2 regions of the Arthrobacter roseus genome follow, and region 2 is predicted to be linked to the other one. Evidence: predicted binding sites of a transcription regulator. Region 2 holds the regulator's gene; the other holds the start of a gene.

Region 1 (7,392 bases), 250 kb from region 2:
GCGCTCTTGTTGGCCGGGTCAGCTCTGCTGGGGGTGGGTAATGCTGCCAACCTGCAATCTCGGTTTGCTGCCCTGGATCTGGCGGAACCACAGCACAGGGGGCGGGACTTATCAATTGTTGTATGGTCGATAACCGTGGGCGCTGTGGCCGGGCCAAACTTGATCAAGCCCGGCGCCCAACTAGGACTCCAACTCGGCATTCCTGAAATCGCCGGGCCATTCCTCTTTTCCGCCGCCGGAATGGGTATCGCGTTGATGCTGCTGTGGATGGGTCTTCGGCCAGATCCGCTGTTGACGGCGCGGGCCATAGCCGGAGACACTTCTCAGCAGACAAAACGCTCCCTCAGCGCAGGTCTGCGTGCAATAAGGGCGTCCAGCCAAGCAAAGGTGGGGCTGGTAGCACTCGTCGGCGCTCACCTGGTCATGGTTGCCGTGATGTCTATGACACCGGTGCACCTGTCCCAATTGGATGCCCCCGACTATTCACACCATGCCAACTCCACGGATCTGCTGGCTTTCATTGGATTCACGATTTCCCTCCACATCGCCGGCATGTTTGCCCTATCTCCATTGATGGGATGGATGACGGACAGGCTTGGACGCATCCCCGTGATCCTGATCGGTGAGAGCCTACTTCTCTCGGCGGTTGCTGTAGCAGGGTTAAGCAGCACCACAGAAACCTCCGTCACCGTTGGCCTGATCCTCCTCGGCCTTGGCTGGTCCGCGACTACCATTTCGGGATCAACGCTGCTCGCGGAGAGCGTCGAACCTGCCAACCGTGTTCTCGTTCAGGGCGTTTCGGATACACTCATGGGCGCGGCAGGGGCGGCAGGCGCGGCTTTGTCCGGTCTTGTCTTGGCCGGCTTTGGGTTCCGCGGGCTGAATCTGGCTGCCGGCCTGGTGACATTGATGATCGTCGGGTACGTCTTGCTGACCCGGAGACCAAAGAGCAACGGCTAAGCCACCGGAGCGCCGCCCACCATCGACAGTAACCGACGGAAGATAGCTTCCCCGTCGTCGGCTATCCCATCGTGGTGGAAATCCCCGCTTTCCCACGCTTGTAAACCTCGAACTCTCGAGACGGTCTCCATGGACAAGCCATGGTCAACGTAGATGTCATCGAGATACACGGCGGCGGCCGTCGGAACAGTGTTCGCCGCCAGTACATCCAAGTTGTAAAGGTCCGGCCAGTCTGTCCGCTGTGCAAGGATCCCGGCAGTCTCTTTCAACGGAATCAATGCAGGGTCCTCCTCGAAGTACCACTGGTAGACCATCTCACCGAAGAGGAGCGGCTCATCCGCCGTCGGGCTGAATCCAGGGTGGGATTCAAGGACGCGTTCGGCGGACCAGTTCGACGCCGACCCCTGACAATAGATGGATTCGTGCATGACTGCGTAAAGGCAGTTCGATGCCCTGGTGACGAGGGCGCCTACCTGCTGGAGGAATGTGTCGCTGAGCCGGGTGCCGTCGGCTGTGTCCATGAAAGCCTCCTCGAGGAGGAAATGCAGGGCATCGATGCGTGTATTACCACCAAGGTAGTTACCCACCATCTGGAACCGTTGGACGCTGAGGCGCTCTCCGGTGGGAAGATGTTCATCGTTCGAGCGCAGGTGCGCGATGACTGCGTTGACTCGTCCGCGGTCTTCAGGGTACTTCGCAAAGTACTCTGCGTTTCTGGCGGTCACGCGGGCGTAGGTTGCTTGGTAAACGCGGTCCGGTCCGCCTGTCAGTGGCGCCAGACCACCGGTGACCAGCGCAGCATGGACTCCCTGTGGTTCCAGCGAAAGGTAGGTGAGAACGCAGAAACCGCCGAAGCTCTGCCCAAAGATGGTCCATGGTGCGGAACTGAGAACGGTGCGGATACTTTCTGCATCCCGGACAATGGAATCTGCACGAAAATGGGTCAGGTAGTCCGCCTGTTGCACAGGGCCGCCGCGCATGGAAAGAGTAGCCGCGCTGACATACGAACTACGCCCGGTGCCGCGTTGGTCGAGCATGAGAATGTGGAAGTTCTTTGCGGCCTCCTTCATCCAACCGCCAAGTTCGGCAACGCGTGCTCCTTTTCCACCGGGTCCGCCCTGAAGAAATAACAGCCATGGAAGCTGCGTCGCAGCTGCTTCCGAGTGGGATTCCGAAACGTACTCGCGAGCGAATACGTCCAGGGTTTCACCGGGCGTGTCAGAGGCGTAGTCGAGGGGCACAGTGAAGAAATGTTCGACGGTTCGTACCCCGCGAAGCGAGTACGTGGCGCCCCTGCGGTGGGTGACACTGTTATGGGTTTCGGGTTCCATGACCATGAGTGTTTCTCCAATCTCCGGCATCAGCCGGTCAAGCTGCAGTGGCGCGGACTATTGGGTCGTGGGTGAGCTAGAGCTGTCCGGCGTCGGTGATTCGGATGATCGCTGTTCCAGCCTCGTCGGAGGCGGCCAGATCAACATCAGCGCTGATGCCCCAGTCGTGATGCCCGGCCGGATCGGCAAAGATCTGGCGCACCTTCCATAGGCCGGGCTGTTCGTCGATGAGCAGCAACGCAGGCCCCCGGCCGCCGGGACCGTCGTCGATGTCGTCATGCTCCACGAAGTAGTCGTCCATCAGTGCGGACCACCGGTCCGCATCCCAGCCCGAACCGGAATCGAGATCCGCCAGAGCCTGATCGTTCTCATCCGCGAACAACCGCACCCGGAGGAACATCTCGTTACGGACCATGACCCTGAATGCCCGGCGGTTCGCGGTCAACGACGGAGGCTCGGGCGGAAGGATTGGTTCATCAGCCGCGGCAGCGGCTGCTCCGGCTGTGAGCTGCTCCCATTCGTCCAGCAGGCTGGAATCGACCTGACGCACGAGTTCTCCCAGCCACTCGATGATGTCCTCGAGATCCTCGCGTCGGGCCGACGTCGGCACGGTCTGGCGAAGCGCTTTATAGCAATCGGCAAGGTACCGCAGGACGATGCCTTCGGAGCGGGTCAACGAGTAGAAGGCCACGTACTCGCTAAATCCCATAGCGCGTTCGTACATGTCGCGAACCACGGATTTGGGAGTGAGCTCGAAATCGCCCAGCCAGGGTGCGTCCTTGCGGTAGACCTCGAACGCCTGGGTCAGCAATTCTGCCAGCGGCTGCGGGTAGGTGATGTCCTCCAGCGCTGCCATGCGCTGTTCGTATTCAAGCCCTTCGGCTTTCATCGCCGCCACAGCTTCGCCCCGGGCCTTCTTCGCCTGGGCGACAAGGACCTGACGAGGTTTTTCCAGTGTTGACTCAATAACCGAGACCACATCCAGGGCGTAGGACGCACTGTCGGGATCCAGCAGGTCCAGGCTCGCCAGCGCAAAGGGAGACAGCGGCTGGTTCAGGGCGAAGTTTGGCTGAAGATGAATTTTGAGGCGGATCTGCCGTCCGGTCTCGTCCGGGACGGGCAATTTCTCCACGATTCCTGAGGTCCGCAGTTCACGATAGATTCCCAGTGCCTTGCGCGTCAGGTTCAGCTGGGAGGGGCGTGGCTCATGGTTGTTCGTCAGTAGCCGCCGCACAGCAGCGAAAGGGTCTCCCGGCCTCTCCAGCAGGTTCAACAGCATGGAATGGCTGATCGAAAAACTGGAAGATAGCGGTTCAGGAGTTCCGGCCACCAGCCGGTCGAACGCTTTCTCACTCCATGAAACAAATCCGGCAGGCGGCTTCTTTCGAACCACCTGGCGCAGCTTTTTCTGATCGTCACCAAATTTGGCGGCAGCCTTCGCCATTGCCTTGTTGTTCTCCACCACGTGTTCTGGAGCCTGCACGACGACGGTCCCGGCAGTGTCGTAGCCGGCGCGTCCCGCACGTCCTGCAATCTGGTGGAATTCACGCACGTTCAGCGGGCGGGTACGGACGCCGTCGTACTTGCTCAAAGCGGTGATGAGGACGGTCCTGATGGGTACGTTGATGCCAACCCCGAGAGTGTCGGTGCCGCAGATGACCTTGAGCAGCCCCGCCTGGGCTAGCTGTTCCACAAGCCTGCGGTACTTTGGCAGCATTCCGGCATGGTGGACGCCGATGCCGTGCCGGACAAGTCGGTTCAGAGTCTTTCCGAATCCCGCTGCAAACCGGAACCCGCCGATCAGTTCGGCAATCCTGTCCTTTTCTTCTCTGCTGCATACGTTGATGCTCATCAGACTCTGGGCGCGGTCTATGGCCTCCAGCTGACTGAAATGCACCACATAGACTGGCACCTGGCGTGTTTCCAGGAGTTCCTCGAGCGTTTCGTGAACGGGGGTCTCGGCGTAGTAATAGTGAAGCGGGATGGGTCGCTCCGCCGAGCTGACGGTCACAGTCTCCTCGCCGGTCAACTCCGTCAGTTCCCGTTCAAACCGTGAGACGTCGCCCAAGGTGGCGGACATCAGGAGAAACCGGGACTGCGGCAGCTCGAGTAGCGGCACCTGCCAGGCCCACCCGCGTTGAGGATCGGAATAGAAGTGGAACTCGTCCATGACAACGCAGCCGAGCTCCGCCGCGGCGCCTTCGCGCAGAGCGATATTCGCGAGAATCTCCGCGGTACAGCAGATGATCGGCGCGTGCTGATTCACGGCGGAGTCGCCGGTAACCATGCCAACATTCTCTGCACCGAAGACTTCACACAGGGAGAAGAACTTCTCCGAGACAAGGGCCTTGATGGGCGCCGTGTAATAACTCCGTTCACCCAGAGACAACGCGTGGAAATGGGCAGCCAGCGCCACCAACGATTTCCCGGAACCCGTCGGCGTCGCAAGGATGACATTGTGGCTGGCAGCCAGCTCCATGACGGCCTCATCCTGAGCCGGATAGAGTTCGAAGCCGCGCGCGGACGACCAATCGGTGAAAGCCGCATAAATAGCGTCAGGGGTTGCATCGTCAGAGGTGGCAGGCAGTAGGTCAAAGAGAAGCATGGTTCCAACAGCTTAGCGCTCGGCGGAAACATGCCGGCGCCGGGACCGAGAACATCACCAGCCGCGTGACTTCCACTCCTGAAGATGAGGGCGTTCGGCACCGAGGGTCGTGGATGCACCATGCCCCGGATGAACCACGGTGCTATCGGGCAGGACGTTGAAAACCCGATCAACAACGTCCGCGTAGAGACTGGCAAAGCGGCTTGGATCGTTTCCGGTGTTCCCGAGTCCGCCGGGGAACACCGAGTCGCCGGAAAAAAGGTGCGCCGGTCCGTCTGGATCCCGGTATAGGAACGCCAAGGAACCAGGCGTATGCCCACGCAGGCCGATAACCTCAAGCTCGAAGCCATCGAAGGTTCCGGCATCACCGTGCGCCAGCACCACGTCAGTGGGCACATTGATATCTGAGACGTCGGCCTCACCCGCAGCCGTCTGCGCTCCCGTCAAGGCAACCAGATCGCCCAACACCCGTACATGATCCCAATGGCTATGCGTTGTGGCCACAAGGGCCAGATGCGTCGCCTTCGCGGAATCGTCATGAGCATCACTGAGCATCCGCTGAATCGCTGGAAGGTCATCAGCGGCGTCGATGAGGACCTGATCACCTGAGCTTCTCGAGGTCAGAAGGTAGACGTTGTTCGCCATATCGCTCACGGAAACAGTGCGGATCGTCAATTGCGGCAGTTCAATCATGTAGGAAGTCTAGACACCATCACCGTGAATTCTCGGTCGACCATGCAACACTGAGTTGATTCGGCATCGACGCAGAGACGGAAGAGCATCACATGAACGCGGACCCCTACCCCTGGCTGACTCTCGATACGCAATCCAAGACGTCGCCCTCGGAACAGGTCCGTGCGCTCATCGCCACGGCTGCAGCCTCAGGCAGCTTGTCGGTGGGAAGCCGGCTTCCGCCCATCCGGACCCTGGCTAACACATTGGGCCTGGCCGCGACCACGGTGGCAAAAGCGTACCGGGAACTCGAGCGCGCCGGAGTCGTAGAAACCAGATCGAGGGCGGGTACAGTGGTCGTTTCCACGGGCGACGACGCCCAAGCCAGGGCTGCGGAAGCAGCCGCGGAATTCGCCGCCGTCGTCAGGGCACAGGGGCTCAGCGGAGAAGATGCCGCCGCCCTAGCGCTCGCAGCCTTCAACAGCCTTCCATAGAGCAATCTGCAGCCACCGCATGCGTGGGGTGAGCGATAAGCCGGAAGCGAAATACCCGTTCATCGAATACGTATTCGATATCCCATCCATTACAGTGGACGCGTGTCTACCGCAAATTCTGCCCTTTCAGAGTCAGCCACCGAAACAGCACTTGTTCCCAATGACCATTCGCGTCTGATCGTGAAAGGTGCGAGGGAACACAACCTTCGCAACGTAGATCTTGATCTGCCCCGTAACGCGATTATCGTGTTCACAGGCCTCTCGGGTTCGGGCAAGTCATCACTGGCCTTCGACACAATCTTTGCGGAAGGACAGCGTCGATACGTCGAGTCGTTGTCCGCCTACGCGCGGCAGTTCCTCGGTCAGGTGGATAAACCTGACGTCGACTTCATCGAGGGTCTCTCGCCGGCGGTATCCATTGACCAGAAGTCCACGAGCAAGAACCCGCGGTCAACAGTCGGTACCATTACTGAAATTTACGATTACATGCGGCTCCTGTGGGCGCGAGTAGGGCGTCCTTTCTGCCCGATGTGTGGCGAACCTGTCATCCGGCAGACCCCGCAGCAGATCGTTGACCAGTTGCTCGAGCAACCGGAAGGGACTCGATTTCAGGTCCTCGCACCAGTCGTTCGTGGCCGTAAGGGTGAATTCGTCGACCTTTTCCAGGACCTGACAACTCAGGGGTACTCTCGTGCACGCGTGGACGGTAAACAGATTCAGCTCACCGAACCACCGAAACTCGGAAAGCAGTACAAACACACAATCGAGGTTGTCATTGACCGTCTGGTTGTCAAAGATGGGATGCGGCAGCGACTGACGGATTCGGTGGAGACAGCGCTGAAGCTGGCCGAAGGCCGCATGCTTGCAGACTACGTAGATCTCCCGGACGAAGACCCGGCAAGGGTTCGTCCTTATTCGGAGAATCTCGCCTGCCCCAACGAGCACCCGCTTGCCATTGACGAAATCGAACCTCGGTCCTTCTCCTTTAACAATCCCTTCGGTGCTTGTGTGTCCTGTAGCGGTATTGGCACCAAGTTGGAAGTCGACGAGGAACTTGTGGTGCCCAATCCTGCATTATCGCTCGCCGAGGGAGCCATCGCGCCATGGTCCCTGGGGACGGCAACGCTTGAGTACTGGACCCGATTGCTGGATGGATTGTCGCGGGACATGGGTTTCTCAGTGGATGTGCCCTGGCAGAAGCTTTCTGCTGAGGCACGCAAGGCTGTGCTGCACGGCAAAGATCACAAGGTCACCGTTCAGTATCGAAACCGGTTCGGCCGCGAACGCAAATACAGTACGGGCTTTGAGGGCGCCATACAGTACATTCATC
Region 2 (7,392 bases):
TCGTCAGCGAGCCAGCGTTGCAGAGAGTCGGCTCCAAGGTTCTTCTGTACAACCAGCCACGCCGTTCCATCCGGGGCGAGCCGTGGGAGCCATCTCGTGAGCAGTGAGTGCAGTTCCTCCTTACCGACACGGATGGGAGGATTAGACCAGATGGTATTGAACATCGTCTTAGAATCAACGTCTTCGGGTTTACACGCGAGAACGTTGTCGAGACCGAGTGCACGGGCATTATCCGTGGTCAGAGCGACGCTGCGTCCGTTCACATCCACTGCGGTTATCAGCGCTTCTGGGGACTTCAAGGCCATGGTCAGTGCCAGCGGTCCCCATCCACAGCCTATATCCAGCAGGTTTCCCCGGAGCGGAGGATCGGGTACTTCGGACAGCAGCACTGCAGTGCCTTTGTCGACGCCGCCGGGGCTGAAGATGCCCGACGTCGTCTGTAGCTGACGTTCCTTGCCGTTCAGCACAACTTCCAGCGGGCGACGGACCGCCGTTCCACTGGGCTGTTCGCTGAAATAGTGTTGGGAGTCCATAACAGGACAGAATAGTTGAACGATGGCCGGAACCGTGTTTTTGTCAGCGCTCCCCGGTAGAATGATGGTTCAGGATTCTTTGAAGGAGAGCATGACCAGCGACCACGATCATTCCACCCCGAGCCCGGAGACTCCGGGCCCCGATGAAATGCAGGCGGTCATCGACCGCGTGCTTGGCAGAGAGACTTCAGGTGCCGACAATGCGGTGCATGCGGAAGTGGCTGCTCGTCGGGATGAAGATTTTGACTACGACGGCGATCAGCAAGCTCTCGAAGAACGTCACGCGTTGCGTCGTGTGGGTAGCCTCTCCACGGAACTGGAAGACGTCACAGAGGTCGAATACCGGCAGCTCCGTTTGGAGCGAGTGGTATTGGCAGGACTGTGGACTGACGGAACCGCGGCGGATGCCGAGAACTCGTTGGACGAGCTGGCTGCATTGGCCGAAACAGCTGGGTCAGAGGTCTTGGACAGGGTGCTGCAGCGACGGTTGAAGCCGGATCCTGGAACGTTCCTCGGTTCAGGAAAGGCCCAAGAGCTGAAAGACATTGTGCGAGCTTGCGGCGCTGACACTGTCATTGTGGACAGTGAACTGGCGCCCTCGCAACGGCGGTCCCTTGAGGACATCGTCAAAGTCAAAGTAGTTGACCGGACAGCGCTGATTCTTGATATCTTTGCGCAGCACGCCAAGAGTCGCGAGGGCAAAGCACAGGTTGAGCTTGCTCAACTGGAATATCTTCTGCCGCGGTTGCGCGGTTGGGGAGAGTCGATGTCCCGTCAGGCGGGTGGACAGGTAGGCGGAGCTGGCGCGGGTATGGGGTCCAGGGGCCCTGGCGAGACCAAGATCGAACTTGATCGTCGGAAAATCCGCACCCGGATGGCTAAGCTGCGGAGGGAAATCGTGGCGATGAAGCCTGCCCGCGAAACGAAACGCTCTAACAGGCACCGCCACGCGGTACCTTCTGTCGCCATCGCCGGATACACCAATGCCGGCAAGTCCTCCCTGTTGAACCGGCTCACGAATGCTGGCGTTCTTGTGGAGAACGCGTTGTTCGCGACACTGGACCCAACGGTCCGCAAGACAGAAACACCTGATGGCCTCGGCTACACGCTCGTCGATACGGTCGGATTCGTCAGGTCATTGCCAACGCAGTTGGTTGAAGCCTTCCGATCGACTTTGGAGGAAGTTGCGGACGCGGACTTGATCCTGCATGTCGTGGACGTTTCGCATCCGGATCCTGAAGGACAGATCTCGGCAGTGCGCGCGGTTCTTTCCGAAGTAGACGCACGTCGGATCCCCGAAATCATTGTCCTGAACAAAGCCGATACTGCAGATCCTTACACCATTGACAGGGTTCGCAGCGCGGAGTCGCAGACCATTGTCGTCTCGGCTCGCACGGGAGAGGGCATAGCGGAACTTGCCGCCGTTATCGGTGCATCGATTCCCCGTCCATCGATTCGGCTCCAACTCTTTGTGCCCTATGATCGCGGGGACGTCGTCAGCAGATTGCATTCCGCCGATGTCGAAATAGTAACCATCGAACACGAGGATTCGGGCACGAGGCTGGACGTGATGGTGAAAGAACCACTAGCAGCAGAGCTGGAGCCATTCCGAGCCCATGCCTGAGAGTAGCGAAGCTGAAGCGCTGAAGCTGCTCGACACAGCAGTATCCGGTATGGGTGGGCAACACCGAACTGGTCAGCAGGAAATGACGCGCCAGGTAGCGCAAGCCATTGAGTCGGGTAGGCACCTGCTGGTACAGGCTGGTACGGGCACTGGGAAGTCCGTGGCGTATCTGATACCGCTAATTGTTCACGCGCAGAACAGTGACAAACCGGCGCTGGTGTCCACAGCGACGCTTGCGCTTCAGTCACAAATCGTGGGGCGGGATCTGCCTCGGCTGCTGAAAACACTGGAACCGGAGCTGGATCGCGAAATAGCCGTCGCCCTTCTGAAGGGCCGTGGAAATTACGTCTGCAAATACAAAACGGACGGCGGGTTTCCAGAGGAGAACGATCAGGAAAGCTTGTTTCTCATGGGGGAAGATGCCGCTGTCACGCATCCGTCGCCGTCGGATGGGCCCGGTACTGATTTGGGTCGTGAAGTAGCCAGGTTGCGTGAATGGGCGGCTGAAACTGAGACGGGAGATCGCGATGAGCTGAGGCCGGGAGTCAGCAACAAGGCCTGGCACCAGGTCTCCGTAACCGCCATGGAGTGCTTGGGTGCCCAGAAATGCCCTGTTGCTCAGGAGTGCTTCAGCGAACGCGCCAGAGCTGATGCAGCTGTGGCTGATATTGTGATCACCAACCACGCGATGCTTGCCATCAGTGCTTTCGAGGGGCTAGCAGTGCTTCCGGAGTACGACGTCGTGGTCATCGACGAAGCTCACGAGCTTCAGGACCGCGTAACCGGTGCTGTCACCGGTCAGCTCTCGTCGAACCTGATATCCGCGGCAGCATCGTCTATGCGCAAACACACCAACACGAGCGTTGAAGCGTTGTCGACCGCGGCCCGCCATTTCGAGGAATCGATGGCGGAACTGTCGTCTGGCTTGATGCACGCCGGCCTCAACGAGGAGCAGGAACAGGCGATCTCCCAGGTTCGGGATGCCTGTCGTGTGGGACTGTCCGATTCGAAGCAGGATGCAGGTTCACCGGCAGATGGTGGGAGACAAACCGCTCGCTCGCGAGTGACGGCCATCCTTGAATTGTGTGAGCGATTGATCAATGCGCAGAATGCCGGCGAGGTCTTGTGGGCCTCTCGAGCGAGCACCTTCTCACCTGGTATCGGGTATTCGCAACCGGATGAGAGTCAGCCCGCAAGTCTGCATGTTGCACCGCTATCGGTAGCTGGCCGTCTGCGGTCCGGACTTTTTGAGGATCACACGGTGATCCTCACTTCAGCCACCCTCGCCGTAGGAGCAGAATTCGGACCGGTCGCTGGCGGGCTGGGTCTTGCGGGGCCAAACGTCCCGTCCTGGACCGGGACAGACGTTGGTTCCCCGTTCAATTATCCAAAGCAGGGTGTTTTGTACGTTGCCGGGCACCTGCCTAAGCCCGACCGGAACGGTGTTCAGGCTCAACTCGTGGAACTGGAGCTGCTGCTAAAAGCTTCCAGAGGCGGGGCCTTAGGGCTATTTTCTTCGAGAAGGGCGGCCGAGGAGGCGGCGGACACGCTTCGGAGCAAAGTCGATTTCCCTATTCTGTGCCAGGGTGAATCGACCATGGCGGCTCTGATCGAGCAGTTCGGTGCCGAGCCGGATACGTGCCTGTTTGGGACGATGTCGCTATGGCAGGGCGTGGATGTCCCTGGTGACTCCTGCCGGCTTGTCACCATCGACAGAATTCCCTTTCCGCGGCCGGATGACCCCTTGACGACCGCGCGTACCAGGGCCGTCGCCAAAATCGGCGGAAATGGTTTCATGACCGTTTCTGCAGCGCAGGCAGCTGTGAAACTTGCTCAGGGTGCTGGCCGCCTGATTCGAAGCAGTAATGATCGTGGAGTCGTGGCGATCTTGGATTCGCGCTTGGCTACTGCTGGTTACGGCGGATTCCTACGTGCGTCGCTGCCGCCATTCTGGGCTACCTCGGACCAGGATATTGTTATAGGCGTCCTCAAGAGACTGGCCGCGAGAGACGAAACCTAGACTTGGCTATAGCGAACGCATAACCGAAACGACCCTGCCCATGACTGTGGCATGATCGCCGAGAATTGGTTCGTACTGGGTGTTCTGCGGTAACAGCCATGTATGGCCGTCCCGTTGGCGGAAAGTTTTTACGGTCGCTTCATCGTCCAGGAGAGCGGCGACAATGTCCCCATTATCAGCGGTCGACTGCCTGCGGATGACTACCCAGTCTCCGTCACAGATCGCGGCGTCTATCATGGAGTCCCCGACGACTTTCAGCATGAAAAGTTCTCCATGGCCCACCAGCTGGCGGGGCAGGGGCATGACGTCTTCGACTGCCTGATCGGCCAGTATCGGACCACCGGCAGCGATACGACCCACCAGCGGAACCATGGCCGGTCCTGAGTCTGGTAACGGTAGAGCAGTGATCGTTGCGGGGCCGGGCGTAGTCCCGTTCTTCCCCCCGGACGCAGCTGACTCAGGGGGGGCGGCTGAGAGGATTTCCATGGCTCTGGGTCGCTTCGGATCTCGCCGAATGTAGCCAAGCTTTTCTAGGCGGCCGAGCTGGTGGGTGACGCTTGAAAGGCTTGCCAGGCCCACAGTGTCGCCAATCTCCCGCATGGACGGCGGGTAACCGTACGTTGATACGGACTGCCTGATAGTTTCCAAAATCTTGGCTTGGCGAACAGTCAGAGGGCGGGGAGCGGCAGGACGGTGCGATGTTCCTGATTCGGAGTAGGCATCTGCGGGTGTCATTCGGCTTCCTCCACTGTGTTGTCGCCCAGACGTGCGACGTAAGAATCCCAATCGGCAAAATGTCAGTCCCGGATGGTGGAGTACTTTCCATGATCCGCTGCCGATTGTTGTCACCAGCCTATGTGGCGTTGACCGCTTTCTCAAACATTTGTTCGAAGGTGTGTCGACAATACTCGATCATCGGTGCTATAAATGAGCTACGAATAGAACATGTGTTCTATTCGTAGCTTCGAAGGTCGAATAAAATCGAACACATGAACGAAGGAAGGTGTTGACATGTCGACCAATTCGTCGATCTTGGGAACCGCATCGATTTTTCCTGCAGACGCAGGTACACGTTTGTCCCTGACTCGGAGGGGTCGCTTGGTCTTCATCGGACTTCCGTTGATGGTTTTGGCGGCCTCTCTCTTGACGTTTGTAGGGTTCTTTACAGCCCCTGCCATGGCTTCAGGGTTCGACAACCTCAACCCCACGGATACCGTGAGCGTCAGCGTGCCCAGCGGTGGAAGCCTGTGGAACTTGGCTCTCGAGTATTCTCCGGACCGTGATCCCCGGGATGTTGTTTTTGAGATCGTTGAGTTGAACGATCTTGGCACGTCAACGGTGCAAGCCGGGCAGCAGATCTTCGTGCCAGTTTCCCGGTAGTGGAGTGGGCGACATTTGGCTTGCCTAGATGACTCGGTCTCATTTTTCGTTTGTGGCTGCTCTTCATTTAAGCTTGTTTCGTGAGTGAAAAGTTGGATCGACTGGATAAGTTGCCACTGCGGCGGGACTTGGTGGGGTTAGAGCCGTACGGAGCGCCCCAGATAGACGCGGAGGTGCTCCTCAACGTCAATGAAAATACACACGGTGTGCCGCTGGAAGTGCGAGAAGCCATCGCGGAGGCAGTTCAGGAAGCTATCCAGGGTTTGAACCGGTACCCGGATCGCGAATTTACAACTTTACGCACATTATTGGCCGGGTATCTCGGCCACTCATTGACCCCCAACCATATCTGGGCGGCCAATGGATCCAATGAGGTACTGCAGCAGATCCTCCAGGCCTTCGGTGGCCCCGGCCGCACAGCCCTCGGGTTTCCGCCAACATATTCGATGTACCCGTTGCTGGCGAGTGCAACCAACACCGAGTATGTCAGTGGCGAGCGCAGTGATCACTTCAGTCTCACCGCAAGGGACGCCGCGGAGCAGGTCGCAGTCCTCGCCCCAAACGTGGTGTTTTTGTGCTCACCCAATAACCCGACGGGAACTGCGTTGGGGCTAGATGTCGTTGAAGCGGTCTACTCTGCCGGTGAGAGCAGCCGGGCGATCGTCATAGTGGACGAGGCGTATGCGGAGTTTGCCAAGGAAGGCACCCCGAGTGCTCTGTCCTTGCTTCCCGGAAGAGAGCGACTAATCGTTAGTCGAACAATGAGCAAGGCGTTCGCCCTTGCGGGAGCCAGAGTGGGATACCTTGCTGCGTCTCCGGAGGTAACGGACGCGCTTCGGCTGGTGAGGTTGCCATATCACCTGTCGGCTATCACGCAGGCAACAGCCAATGCTGCTCTTCAGCACCCCGCGATACTTTTGGCCAACGTGGAGGACATCAAGTGCCAGAGAGATCGAATTGTCGAGGGACTGCGTGATCTCGGTCTCAGGCCAGAGGAGTCAGATTCCAACTTTGTTTTCTTCGGCGGCGTGAGGAACACCTCGCGGGTTTGGCAGGGCCTGCTGGCTGCGGGAATCCTGATTCGGGATGTTGGAATTCCGGGCTATCTCAGGGTGACGGCCGGAACCGCGGAGGAGACGGAGCGGTTTCTCACTGAACTGGGGAGGCTGGTTCAGGACGAGTCATACTTGAAGTCGTGACAGGAAGCCCATCCTCAAGCGAACTCACTAAAATTTTCCACCAAAGGACTACCTCTATGAACACGCAGGTAAGCGGTAGGCGCACAGCATCGCTCGCGCGCTCCACCAGTGAATCGTCGGTGGTCGTCACCGTTGATCTTGACGGGACGGGACGCTCGGACATCGATACGTCGGTACCGTTCTTCGACCATATGCTCACAGCTTTGTCCAAGCATTCGCTGATCGACCTCACGGTCAAGGCGAAGGGGGACACCCATATAGATGTGCACCACACGGTGGAGGACGTGGCCATCACGCTCGGAGACGCATTGAAGGCCGCGCTTGGAGACAAAACTGGAATACGACGTTTTGGAGACGCTGCGGTTCCGCTTGATGAGGCGCTGGCGACGGCGGTTGTCGACATCTCGGGCCGTCCGTATCTGGTTCACGAGGGCGAGCCTGCCGGTCAGGAATACCACCTCATAGGTGGACACTTCACAGGCGCGCTTACCCGCCACGTCTTTGAGTCGATTACGCTCCACGCGCATATCTGTCTGCATATGCGTGTGCTGAGCGGGAGAGACCCACATCACATCGTCGAGGCTCAGTTCAAGGCGTTTGCCCGCGCGTTGCGCACTGCCGTGGAGAAGGACCCAC

What was found. The regulator LexA, encoded in region 2, represses DNA repair genes until DNA is damaged. The targets are predictions, from matches to a motif close to TCGAACANNTGTTCGA.
Region 1: the regulator LexA is predicted to act here: its motif matches at 6,125-6,140, upstream of uvrA (excinuclease ABC subunit UvrA).

The regions. Positions count from the first base shown of each region.
Region 1 is NZ_JAFBCU010000001.1:1,723,212-1,730,603, forward strand. It holds gene JOE65_RS08440 (MFS transporter) at 1-960, shown strand, start outside; gene JOE65_RS08445 (alpha/beta fold hydrolase) at 957-2,291, opposite strand; gene JOE65_RS08450 (DEAD/DEAH box helicase) at 2,368-4,896, opposite strand; gene JOE65_RS08455 (MBL fold metallo-hydrolase) at 4,951-5,589, opposite strand; gene JOE65_RS08460 (GntR family transcriptional regulator) at 5,682-6,062, shown strand; gene uvrA (excinuclease ABC subunit UvrA) at 6,165-7,392, shown strand, end outside.
Region 2 is NZ_JAFBCU010000001.1:1,470,090-1,477,481, forward strand. It holds gene JOE65_RS07295 (class I SAM-dependent methyltransferase) at 1-533, opposite strand, end outside; gene hflX (GTPase HflX) at 625-2,157, shown strand; gene JOE65_RS07305 (ATP-dependent DNA helicase) at 2,150-4,177, shown strand; gene lexA (transcriptional repressor LexA) at 4,184-4,912, opposite strand; gene JOE65_RS07315 (peptidoglycan-binding protein) at 5,189-5,557, shown strand; gene JOE65_RS07320 (histidinol-phosphate transaminase) at 5,638-6,756, shown strand; gene hisB (imidazoleglycerol-phosphate dehydratase HisB) at 6,813-7,392, shown strand, end outside.